3 regions of the Salmonella sp. GDC200615 genome follow, and region 2 is predicted to be linked to each of the others. Evidence: predicted binding sites of a transcription regulator. Region 2 holds the regulator's gene; each other region holds the start of a gene.
The links. The regulator PurR, encoded in region 2, represses purine synthesis genes. The targets are predictions, from matches to a motif close to CANGCAAACGTTTGCNTG.

Region 1 (3,269 bases), 720 kb from region 2:
TTTCCACAACTGGACCGGCAACCGCGTCACCTGCCGCGACTGGTTCCAGTTGAGCCTTAAAGAGGGGCTAACCGTGTTCCGCGATCAGGAGTTTAGCTCTGATTTGGGGTCACGCGCGGTGAACCGCATCAGTAACGTGCGTACCATGCGCGGTTTACAATTCGCGGAAGACGCCAGCCCGATGGCGCATCCTATCCGCCCGGATAAAGTAATCGAAATGAATAACTTCTACACCCTCACCGTTTATGAAAAGGGCGCGGAAGTCATTCGCATGATCCACACGTTGCTGGGTGAGGAAAATTTCCAGAAGGGGATGCAGCTTTATTTTGAGCGCCATGACGGCAGCGCCGCGACGTGTGATGACTTCGTACAGGCGATGGAAGATGCTTCTAATGTCGATTTGTCCCATTTCCGCCGCTGGTACAGTCAGTCCGGCACGCCGATTGTAACGGTAAAAGATGATTATAATCCGGAAACCGAGCAGTACACGTTGACCATCAGCCAGCGCACTCCGGCGACGGCGGATCAGGCGGAGAAGCAGCCGCTGCATATTCCATTCGCCATCGAACTGTACGATAACGAAGGCAACGTCATTCCGTTGCAAAAAGGCGGTCACCCGGTCAACGCCGTGCTGAACGTCACGCAGGCGGAGCAGACATTTACCTTCGATAATGTTTACTTCCAGCCTGTTCCGGCCTTGCTGTGCGAGTTTTCAGCGCCGGTGAAACTGGAATATAAATGGAGCGATCAGCAGTTGACGTTCCTGATGCGCCATGCGCGCAATGATTTCTCCCGTTGGGATGCGGCGCAAAGCCTGCTGGCCACATACATTAAACTGAATGTGGCGCGTCATCAGCAGGGGCAACCGCTATCGCTTCCGGTGCATGTCGCTGATGCGTTCCGTGCAGTACTGTTGGATGAGAAAATCGATCCGGCGTTGGCCGCAGAAATTTTAACGCTGCCTTCGGCCAATGAAATTGCGGAGCTGTTTGAGGTCATTGACCCGATCGCCATTGCGCAAGTTCGTGAAGCGCTAACGCGTACGCTGGCGGCAGAACTGGCGGATGAGTTCCTGGCTATCTATAACGCCAATCATCTGGATGAGTATCGTGTTGATCACGGCGATATCGGTAAGCGCACGCTGCGCAATGCTTGCCTGCGCTTCCTGGCGTTCGGCGAGACGGAGCTGGCTAATACGCTGGTCAGCAAACAGTATCGCGACGCCAATAATATGACCGATGCGCTGGCGGCCCTGTCTGCTGCGGTGGCGGCGCAGTTGCCGTGCCGCGATACGCTGATGCAGGAGTATGACGATAAGTGGCATCAGGACGGCCTGGTGATGGATAAATGGTTTATCCTGCAATCCACAAGCCCGGCGGAAAATGTACTGGAAACCGTACGCGGCCTGCTCAAACACCGTTCTTTCAGTATGAGCAACCCGAACCGCGTCCGTTCATTAATTGGCGCGTTTGCTGGCAGCAACCCGGCGGCGTTCCATGCGCAAGACGGTAGCGGATACCAGTTCCTGGTCGAGATGCTGACCGATCTGAATAGCCGTAACCCGCAGGTAGCATCTCGCCTCATTGAACCGCTGATTCGTCTGAAACGTTACGATGAAAAGCGTCAGGAGAAAATGCGTGCGGCGCTGGAGCAGTTAAAAGGACTGGAGAATCTTTCCGGCGATCTGTACGAGAAGATAACTAAAGCGTTAGCCTGACAGTATCCGTTATAAAGAGGTAAGACATGCCCGGTAAGCGTTAGCGCTGCCGGGCATTTTTTTGCCGGACGATGACGCTCGCTGGCGAAACGTGAAGTGAGAATGAAGGAAAACGATTGCTATTTATTGCCGTAGGTCAATTCCCTTTTGCCTTGTTATCGCCCATAATACGCCCCCGGTTTGCACACCGGGAATCCAGGAGAGTTCATGTACTATCCCTTCGTTCGTAAAGCCCTTTTCCAGCTCGATCCAGAGCGCGCTCATGAATTTACATTTCAACAATTACGCCGCATTACAGGTACGCCGCTGGAAGCGCTGGTGCGCCAGAAAGTACCGACAAAGCCGGTTACCTGCATGGGACTTACCTTTAAAAATCCACTGGGGCTGGCTGCCGGTCTGGATAAAGACGGGGAGTGCATCGACGCGTTAGGCGCGATGGGGTTTGGCTCCCTGGAAATCGGCACCGTGACGCCGCGCCCACAGCCGGGTAACGATAAGCCGCGTCTTTTTCGTCTGGTGGATGCTGAAGGTCTGATCAATCGGATGGGCTTTAATAATCTGGGCGTCGATAACCTGGTCGAGAATGTTAAAAAAGCCCATTTTGATGGTATTCTGGGAATTAACATCGGTAAAAATAAAGATACGCCTGTCGAAAATGGCAAAGATGACTACCTGATTTGTATGGAAAAAGTCTATGCTTATGCGGGTTATATCGCCATTAATATTTCTTCGCCGAATACGCCAGGGCTACGTACGCTCCAGTATGGCGATGCGCTGGACGATCTGTTAACTGCCATTAAAAATAAGCAAAACGATCTTCAGGCGATCCACCATAAATATGTGCCGGTGGCAGTAAAGATCGCGCCGGATCTTTGTGAAGAAGAATTGATCCAGGTTGCCGATAGCCTGCTTCGTCATAATATTGATGGGGTGATTGCGACAAATACCACCCTCGATCGTTCTCTGGTACAAGGAATGAAAAATTGCCAGCAAACGGGGGGATTAAGTGGCCGGCCATTACAATTAAAAAGCACAGAAATTATTCGCCGTTTATCCCAGGAGTTAAAGGGACAATTGCCTATTATCGGCGTCGGCGGCATTGACTCAGTTATCGCCGCGCGCGAGAAGATAGCGGCAGGAGCTACGCTGGTACAAATTTATTCCGGCTTTATTTTTAAAGGCCCGCCATTGATTAAAGAAATCGTAACGCACATCTAAACTTTAGCCTTTATCAGACAACCAGGGCTTTATTTCCGGCGCTGGTTGTTTTATATTTCTCCACTGTTGCTTATTTAGACATTTTAGGCTTTTATTATTGGGGTAATAAACGAAGCGGCAAAAGGACAATGCTGTTACGAGTTGCTTAAAAGCGGGAGAGAGGTAATGCGAATTAAACCTGACGATAACTGGCGCTGGTATTATGATGAAGAGCACGATCGTATGATGCTCGATCTCGCCAATGGTATACTTTTTCGCTCGCGCTTCTCTCGTAAAATGCTTACGCCGGACGCGTTTTGCCCGACCGGTTTTTGTGTGGATGATGCCGCGCTCT
Region 2 (3,269 bases):
GCCGATGCGCATCGTGCAAAAGTACAAAAAGCGACGAAAACCGCGATGTCCAAACTCATGAACCAGATTGGTAAACCGTATCATTGGGGAGGCGCGTCGCCGCGTACCGGTTTTGATTGCAGCGGTCTGGTTTATTATGCCTATAAAGATTTAGTGAAGATCCGTATCCCCCGAACGGCGAATGAGATGTATCACCTGCGTGACGCGGCGCCCATTGAGCGTAGCGAGTTGAAAAACGGCGATCTGGTGTTCTTCCGTACGCAGGGGCGCGGCACCGCCGATCACGTTGGCGTCTATGTCGGCAACGGTAAGTTTATCCAGTCTCCGCGCAGCGGTCAGGAAATTAAGATCACCTCACTGAACGAAGAATACTGGCAACGTCATTATGTCGGCGCCCGCCGGGTGATGACGCCTAAAACAATTCGCTAATATTTTATCCTGTCGTTTAACGACAGGATAACTTCTTCTTTTGCGCCACCGCTCAATTTGCTACCCTATCCTTACGCGCACCAGGGGTATTGTGCGTGCGCAATATTAATAATAAGGAGAGAAGCAATGTCGTTCGAATTACCTGCATTACCGTATGCCAAAGATGCTCTGGCGCCGCATATTTCTGCTGAGACGCTGGAATATCACTATGGCAAACATCATCAGACTTACGTGACCAATCTTAACAATTTGATCAAAGGCACGGCGTTTGAAGGCAAATCGCTGGAAGAGATCGTGCGCACTTCCGAAGGCGGCATCTTTAATAACGCCGCTCAGGTGTGGAACCACACCTTCTACTGGAACTGCCTGGCGCCAAACGCTGGCGGCGAACCGACCGGGAAACTGGCTGATGCTATCGCGGCATCTTTTGGCAGCTTCGCGGAATTTAAAGCGCAGTTCACCGATGCCGCTATCAAAAACTTTGGTTCCGGATGGACATGGCTGGTAAAAAGCGCTGATGGCAAACTGGCTATCGTTTCTACCTCAAATGCCGGTACGCCGCTGACTACGGATGCAACGCCGTTGCTGACGGTTGATGTGTGGGAACACGCGTATTACATCGACTACCGCAACGCCCGTCCAAACTATCTGGAGCATTTCTGGGCGCTGGTTAACTGGGAATTTGTTGCGAAAAATCTCGCCGCATAAGTCTGAGTACGCAGAAGGTACGCCTTCTGCGTTTTAGAGAGGGATAGAATAGAGGAGACGCCCACCCTCAGAAGAGAGGAAATCAGTGCAGAGCGGCCGTTAATCCACCTGCGACAATCACGCCCAGAACAATCAGCGTAGTAATCAACGAAAATTTCAGGTCGGTACTCATCAAGTTTTCTCCTTTTTATTCCCACACAAAAAGTGATATAGCGCATTTTTGCACATTCCCGCACAAAAATCTCTCATGTTTTATATTGATAACTGTTTTTAACGCTTCCCCTTTTCCTCAAGATCAGACAAAATTCCAGGCTTACTGAATTAGCGTAACGGCCATTGACCCCTTCCTGACGTTCCGTGTCGTTTTTCCGGCGTGCCGCAACCCTGATGTTGCGATTAGGGTGTGTGTAGGCAAACGTTTACCTGGCGTTTCTCAGGAGCTTAGCGAGGGTCTGGAGTGAAATGTAATGGCAACAATTAAAGATGTAGCGAAACGAGCAAACGTTTCCACTACAACTGTATCACACGTAATCAACAAAACGCGTTTTGTCGCTGAAGAAACGCGTAACGCGGTCTGGGCGGCAATTAAAGAGCTGCACTACTCTCCCAGCGCCGTCGCGCGTAGCCTGAAGGTTAACCATACCAAGTCGATAGGCTTACTGGCGACCAGCAGCGAAGCGGCCTATTTTGCCGAAATTATCGAGGCGGTTGAAAAAAACTGTTTCCAGAAAGGCTATACGCTGATTTTAGGCAACGCCTGGAATAACCTGGAAAAACAGCGCGCCTACCTGTCCATGATGGCGCAAAAGCGCGTGGATGGCCTGCTGGTGATGTGTTCTGAGTATCCAGAACCTCTGCTTTCCATGCTGGAAGAGTATCGCCATATTCCGATGGTGGTGATGGACTGGGGTGAAGCGAAGGCCGATTTTACCGACACGGTGATTGATAACGCCTTTGCAGGCGGCTATATGGCGGGTCGTTATCTGGTTGAGCGCGGCCACCGGGATATCGGCGTTATTCCCGGCCCGCTGGAGCGCAACACCGGCGCGGGCCGGCTGGCAGGCTTTATGAAAGCCATGGAGGAGGCGCTGATCAACGTGCCGGACAACTGGATTGTTCAGGGCGACTTCGAGCCGGAATCCGGTTACCACGCGATGCAGCAAATTTTATCGCAGTCACATCGCCCTACCGCCGTTTTCTGCGGCGGCGATATTATGGCGATGGGCGCGCTTTGCGCGGCTGACGAAATGGGGCTTCGCGTACCGCAGGACGTTTCGGTGATCGGTTATGACAATGTGCGTAACGCCCGTTACTTTACCCCGGCGCTGACGACGATTCACCAGCCCAAAGACTCTTTAGGCGAAACCGCATTTAATATGCTATTGGATCGCATCGTCAATAAGCGCGAAGAGTCACAGTCTATTGAAGTTCATCCACGCCTGGTTGAGCGTCGCTCGGTCGCTGACGGCCCGTTCCGCGACTATCGGCGTTAATCCCCGCTGTCGGGAGCCTCTTCTGGCTCCCGCAGCCACTCCCGATTCAACGTTTCGCTATCGCCCAAATAGTCCAGCAGCCATGCCAGCGCGGGCGAGGCTTCGTTTTGCTGCCACGTCACGCAACAGGCCGCATCGGGAAACGGATTCTCTAACGTCAGCGCCACCCATTTTCCGCTGTCTATCCACTGTCGGGCAAAATGCGTCGGCACCATTCCCACGCATAGTCCTGCCGACAGGCAGGTTGCCGATGACTCCCAGTCCGGTACGACGACCCTTTTTTGGTTATCCAGCAGCCAGGTAATCCGTTTCGGTAAGGTTCGCGAAGTGTCTTCCCTGACCAGCGACGGCCAGTTGCGCAGGGTATCATCGCTTAACGGCCCAGGCATCGACGCCAGCGGGTGATCGCTTGCCACTACGCAGCTCCAGCTCAGGGTCCCCATATCCCGAAAAGCGTAACGCCCCCCTACCGGAATCGCCTGCGTCGCCCCAATCGCCAGTTCGACACGCCCGTCGGAGAGCGCGTCCCAGACGCCGTTAAACACCTCCTGAAAAACCAGCAGTTCCACATCGTCAAAATGGCGATAGAAATCGACGATCATCTGCCGGGTACGTTCTGGTCTGACGATATTGTCCACC
Region 3 (3,269 bases), 860 kb from region 2:
GATCTTCCGGCTAACCGTGCGGAGCTGAAAGTGGGTCTGCAGGCAGATATCGATAAGCAGTGGAGCGTTCGCGCTCAGGTTGCCGGGCAGACTGGCAGCAATGACTTTGGCGATCTGAACGGTAGCCTCAATCTGCGCTATAACTGGTAAGTTAGACAAAACCGGGCGGGTGTTCCCTGCCCGGTTTTGAGGCGAATGACAAACCGGTTGATCGTCAGATTATGGCTACACCTTATCCGACGTGGCGCGTAGGTTGGCTGAGGCGAAGTCGAAACCCAACATCGCGCTGCAAAGGGTGGGGGAGTGTTGGATTACGTGCCCGGCGTGACGGATTTGACTTCACTTTCAAGCCAGCCGTCCTCCAGTCTCGTGGTCATGATATCGCCTGCTTTGACCTGTTTGATCTTTTTCAGCACCTTGCCGTCCGTTGTCGTCGAAACCGTATAGCCGCGCGCCAGCGTGGCTAACGGGCTGACCGCTTCCAGATGCGTGACCGCGTTGCCAAAACGCTCGCGCTGTTCGCTTAACCGTGAGCGGATATTCTCCGTCAGACGATATTCCAGCTGTTGGATGCGCGACTGCGCGCGGTGAATGAGCGGCTGCGGATTTTGCTGGCTCAGGCGTTGACTTACGCGCTGTTGGCGTTGATTGGCCTGCTTAATCCTGGCCTCAAGCGCAAATCCCATCCGTTGGCGTAGACGTTCCAGCGCGGTTTGCTGACGGGCCAGACGCAGTTGCGGATGTTGCTGTTGCAGACGGTGAAAAATCTGCGTGAAACGGCGGCTGCGATTGGCGAGGTAGTAGTCCATCGCCATGCCCAGACGCTGCTGGGCGGACTGGATCTGACGCAACAACTCCTGCTGGTTACGGCTGACAATTTCTGCCGCTGCTGATGGCGTAGGCGCGCGCAGGTCGGCGACAAAATCAGCTATCGTGACGTCCGTTTCGTGACCGACGGCGCTGACCACCGGAATGCGGCTGGCAAAAATCGCCCGCGCCACGCGTTCGTCGTTAAAACTCCACAAATCTTCCAGCGAACCGCCGCCGCGTCCGACGATCAGTACATCACATTCGCCGCGCGCGTTCGCCAGTTCGATAGCACGAACGATCTGCCCCGGCGCGTCGTCGCCCTGGACTGCGGTTGGATAGATAATAACGGGCAGGGATGGGTCACGACGCTTTAGCACGTGGAGAATATCGTGCAGCGCCGCGCCGGTTTTCGAAGTGATCACCCCAACGCAGTGGGCCGGGGAGGGCAACGGCTGTTTATGCTGCTGATCGAACAAGCCTTCGGCCTGCAGTTTGGCTTTTAGCTGCTCATATTTCTGCTGCAACAAGCCTTCGCCCGCGGGCTGCATACTTTCGGCGATGATTTGATAATCGCCGCGCGGCTCGTACAGCGTAATGTTGGCGCGTACCAGCACCTGCTGCCCGTGCTGCGGGCGGAACGTCACCCGGCGATTGCTGTTACGGAACATCGCACAGCGCACCTGAGCGGTATCGTCTTTGAGCGTAAAGTACCAGTGGCCCGACGCAGGCTGCGTGAAATTAGAAATCTCGCCGCTGATCCATACCTGTCCCATCTCCTGTTCTAACAGCAGACGAACCGTCTGGTTAAGGCGGCTTACGGTAAAAATTGAGGAAGTTTGAGAGGATAACATGTGAGCGGGATCAAATTCTAAATCAGCAGGTTATTCAATCGATAGTAACCTGCTCACGGGGGATCGCAAGCACTATTTGCAAAAAAATGTAGATGCAACCGATTACGTTCTGTATAATGCCGCGGCAATATTTATTAACCTCCCAGGTGAGATATTGCCCATGCTACGTATCGCTAAAGAAGCTCTGACGTTTGACGACGTCCTCCTTGTTCCCGCTCACTCCACCGTTTTGCCGAATACTGCCGATCTCAGCACGCAGTTGACGAAAACTATTCGTCTGAATATTCCTATGCTTTCTGCGGCGATGGACACCGTGACGGAAGCGCGCCTGGCAATTGCCCTGGCCCAGGAAGGCGGCATTGGTTTTATCCACAAAAACATGTCTATTGAGCGCCAGGCGGAAGAAGTTCGCCGCGTGAAGAAACACGAGTCCGGCGTAGTGACCGACCCGCAGACCGTCCTGCCAACCACCACGTTGCATGAAGTGAAAGCCCTGACCGAGCGTAACGGTTTTGCGGGCTATCCGGTGGTGACTGAAGATAACGAGCTGGTGGGTATCATCACCGGTCGTGACGTGCGTTTTGTGACTGACCTGAACCAGCCGGTGAGTGTCTACATGACACCGAAAGAGCGTCTGGTGACCGTTCGTGAAGGCGAAGCCCGTGAAGTCGTGCTGGCAAAAATGCACGAAAAACGCGTAGAAAAAGCGCTGGTCGTTGATGATAACTTCCATCTGCTTGGCATGATTACCGTAAAAGATTTCCAGAAAGCGGAACGTAAACCAAACTCCTGTAAAGATGAGCAGGGCCGTTTACGTGTCGGCGCGGCGGTCGGCGCAGGCGCGGGCAACGAAGAGCGCGTTGACGCGCTGGTGGCGGCAGGCGTTGACGTACTGCTGATCGACTCCTCTCACGGTCACTCTGAAGGCGTGTTGCAACGTATCCGTGAGACGCGTGCTAAATATCCTGACCTGCAAATCATCGGCGGCAACGTTGCGACGGGCGCAGGCGCTCGCGCACTGGCGGAAGCCGGTTGCAGCGCGGTGAAAGTGGGTATCGGCCCGGGTTCCATCTGTACGACTCGTATCGTGACTGGTGTGGGCGTTCCGCAGATCACCGCTGTTTCTGACGCGGTGGAAGCGCTGGAAGGCACCGGGATTCCGGTTATCGCTGACGGCGGTATCCGTTTCTCCGGCGACATCGCCAAAGCCATCGCCGCAGGCGCGAGCGCGGTAATGGTGGGTTCTATGCTGGCCGGTACCGAAGAATCCCCGGGCGAAATCGAACTCTACCAGGGCCGTTCTTACAAATCTTATCGCGGTATGGGTTCTCTGGGCGCGATGTCCAAAGGTTCCTCCGACCGTTACTTCCAGAGCGACAACGCCGCCGACAAACTGGTGCCGGAAGGTATCGAAGGCCGCGTAGCCTATAAAGGTCGCCTGAAAGAGATCATTCACCAGCAGATGGGCTGCCTGCGCTCCTGTATGGGGCTGACCGGTTGTGCTACCATCGACGAACTGCGTACTAAAGCGGAGTTTGTGCGTATCAGCGGTGCGGGTATCCAGGAAAGCCACGTTCACGACGTGACCATCACCAAAGAGTCCCCGAA

Region 1: a site for PurR is predicted at 1,823-1,840, ahead of pyrD (quinone-dependent dihydroorotate dehydrogenase). Genes of this name have one in related genera too.
Region 3: a site for PurR is predicted at 1,753-1,770, ahead of guaB (IMP dehydrogenase). Genes of this name have one in related genera too.

What each region holds. Positions count from the first base shown of each region.
Region 1 is NZ_CP192247.1:2,873,389-2,876,657, reverse strand. Features, by position in the region: gene pepN (aminopeptidase N) at 1-1,717, shown strand, start outside; gene pyrD (quinone-dependent dihydroorotate dehydrogenase) at 1,925-2,935, shown strand; gene zapC (cell division protein ZapC) at 3,101-3,269, shown strand, end outside.
Region 2 is NZ_CP192247.1:2,149,068-2,152,336, reverse strand. Features, by position in the region: gene ACQ29O_RS10270 (C40 family peptidase) at 1-429, shown strand, start outside; gene sodB (superoxide dismutase [Fe]) at 556-1,137, shown strand; gene ACQ29O_RS10260 (YnhF family membrane protein) at 1,220-1,309, opposite strand; gene purR (HTH-type transcriptional repressor PurR) at 1,605-2,630, shown strand; gene punR (DNA-binding transcriptional activator PunR) at 2,627-3,269, opposite strand, start outside.
Region 3 is NZ_CP192247.1:1,287,580-1,290,848, forward strand. Features, by position in the region: gene shdA (fibronectin-binding autotransporter adhesin ShdA) at 1-150, shown strand, start outside; gene xseA (exodeoxyribonuclease VII large subunit) at 312-1,661, opposite strand; gene guaB (IMP dehydrogenase) at 1,822-3,269, shown strand, end outside.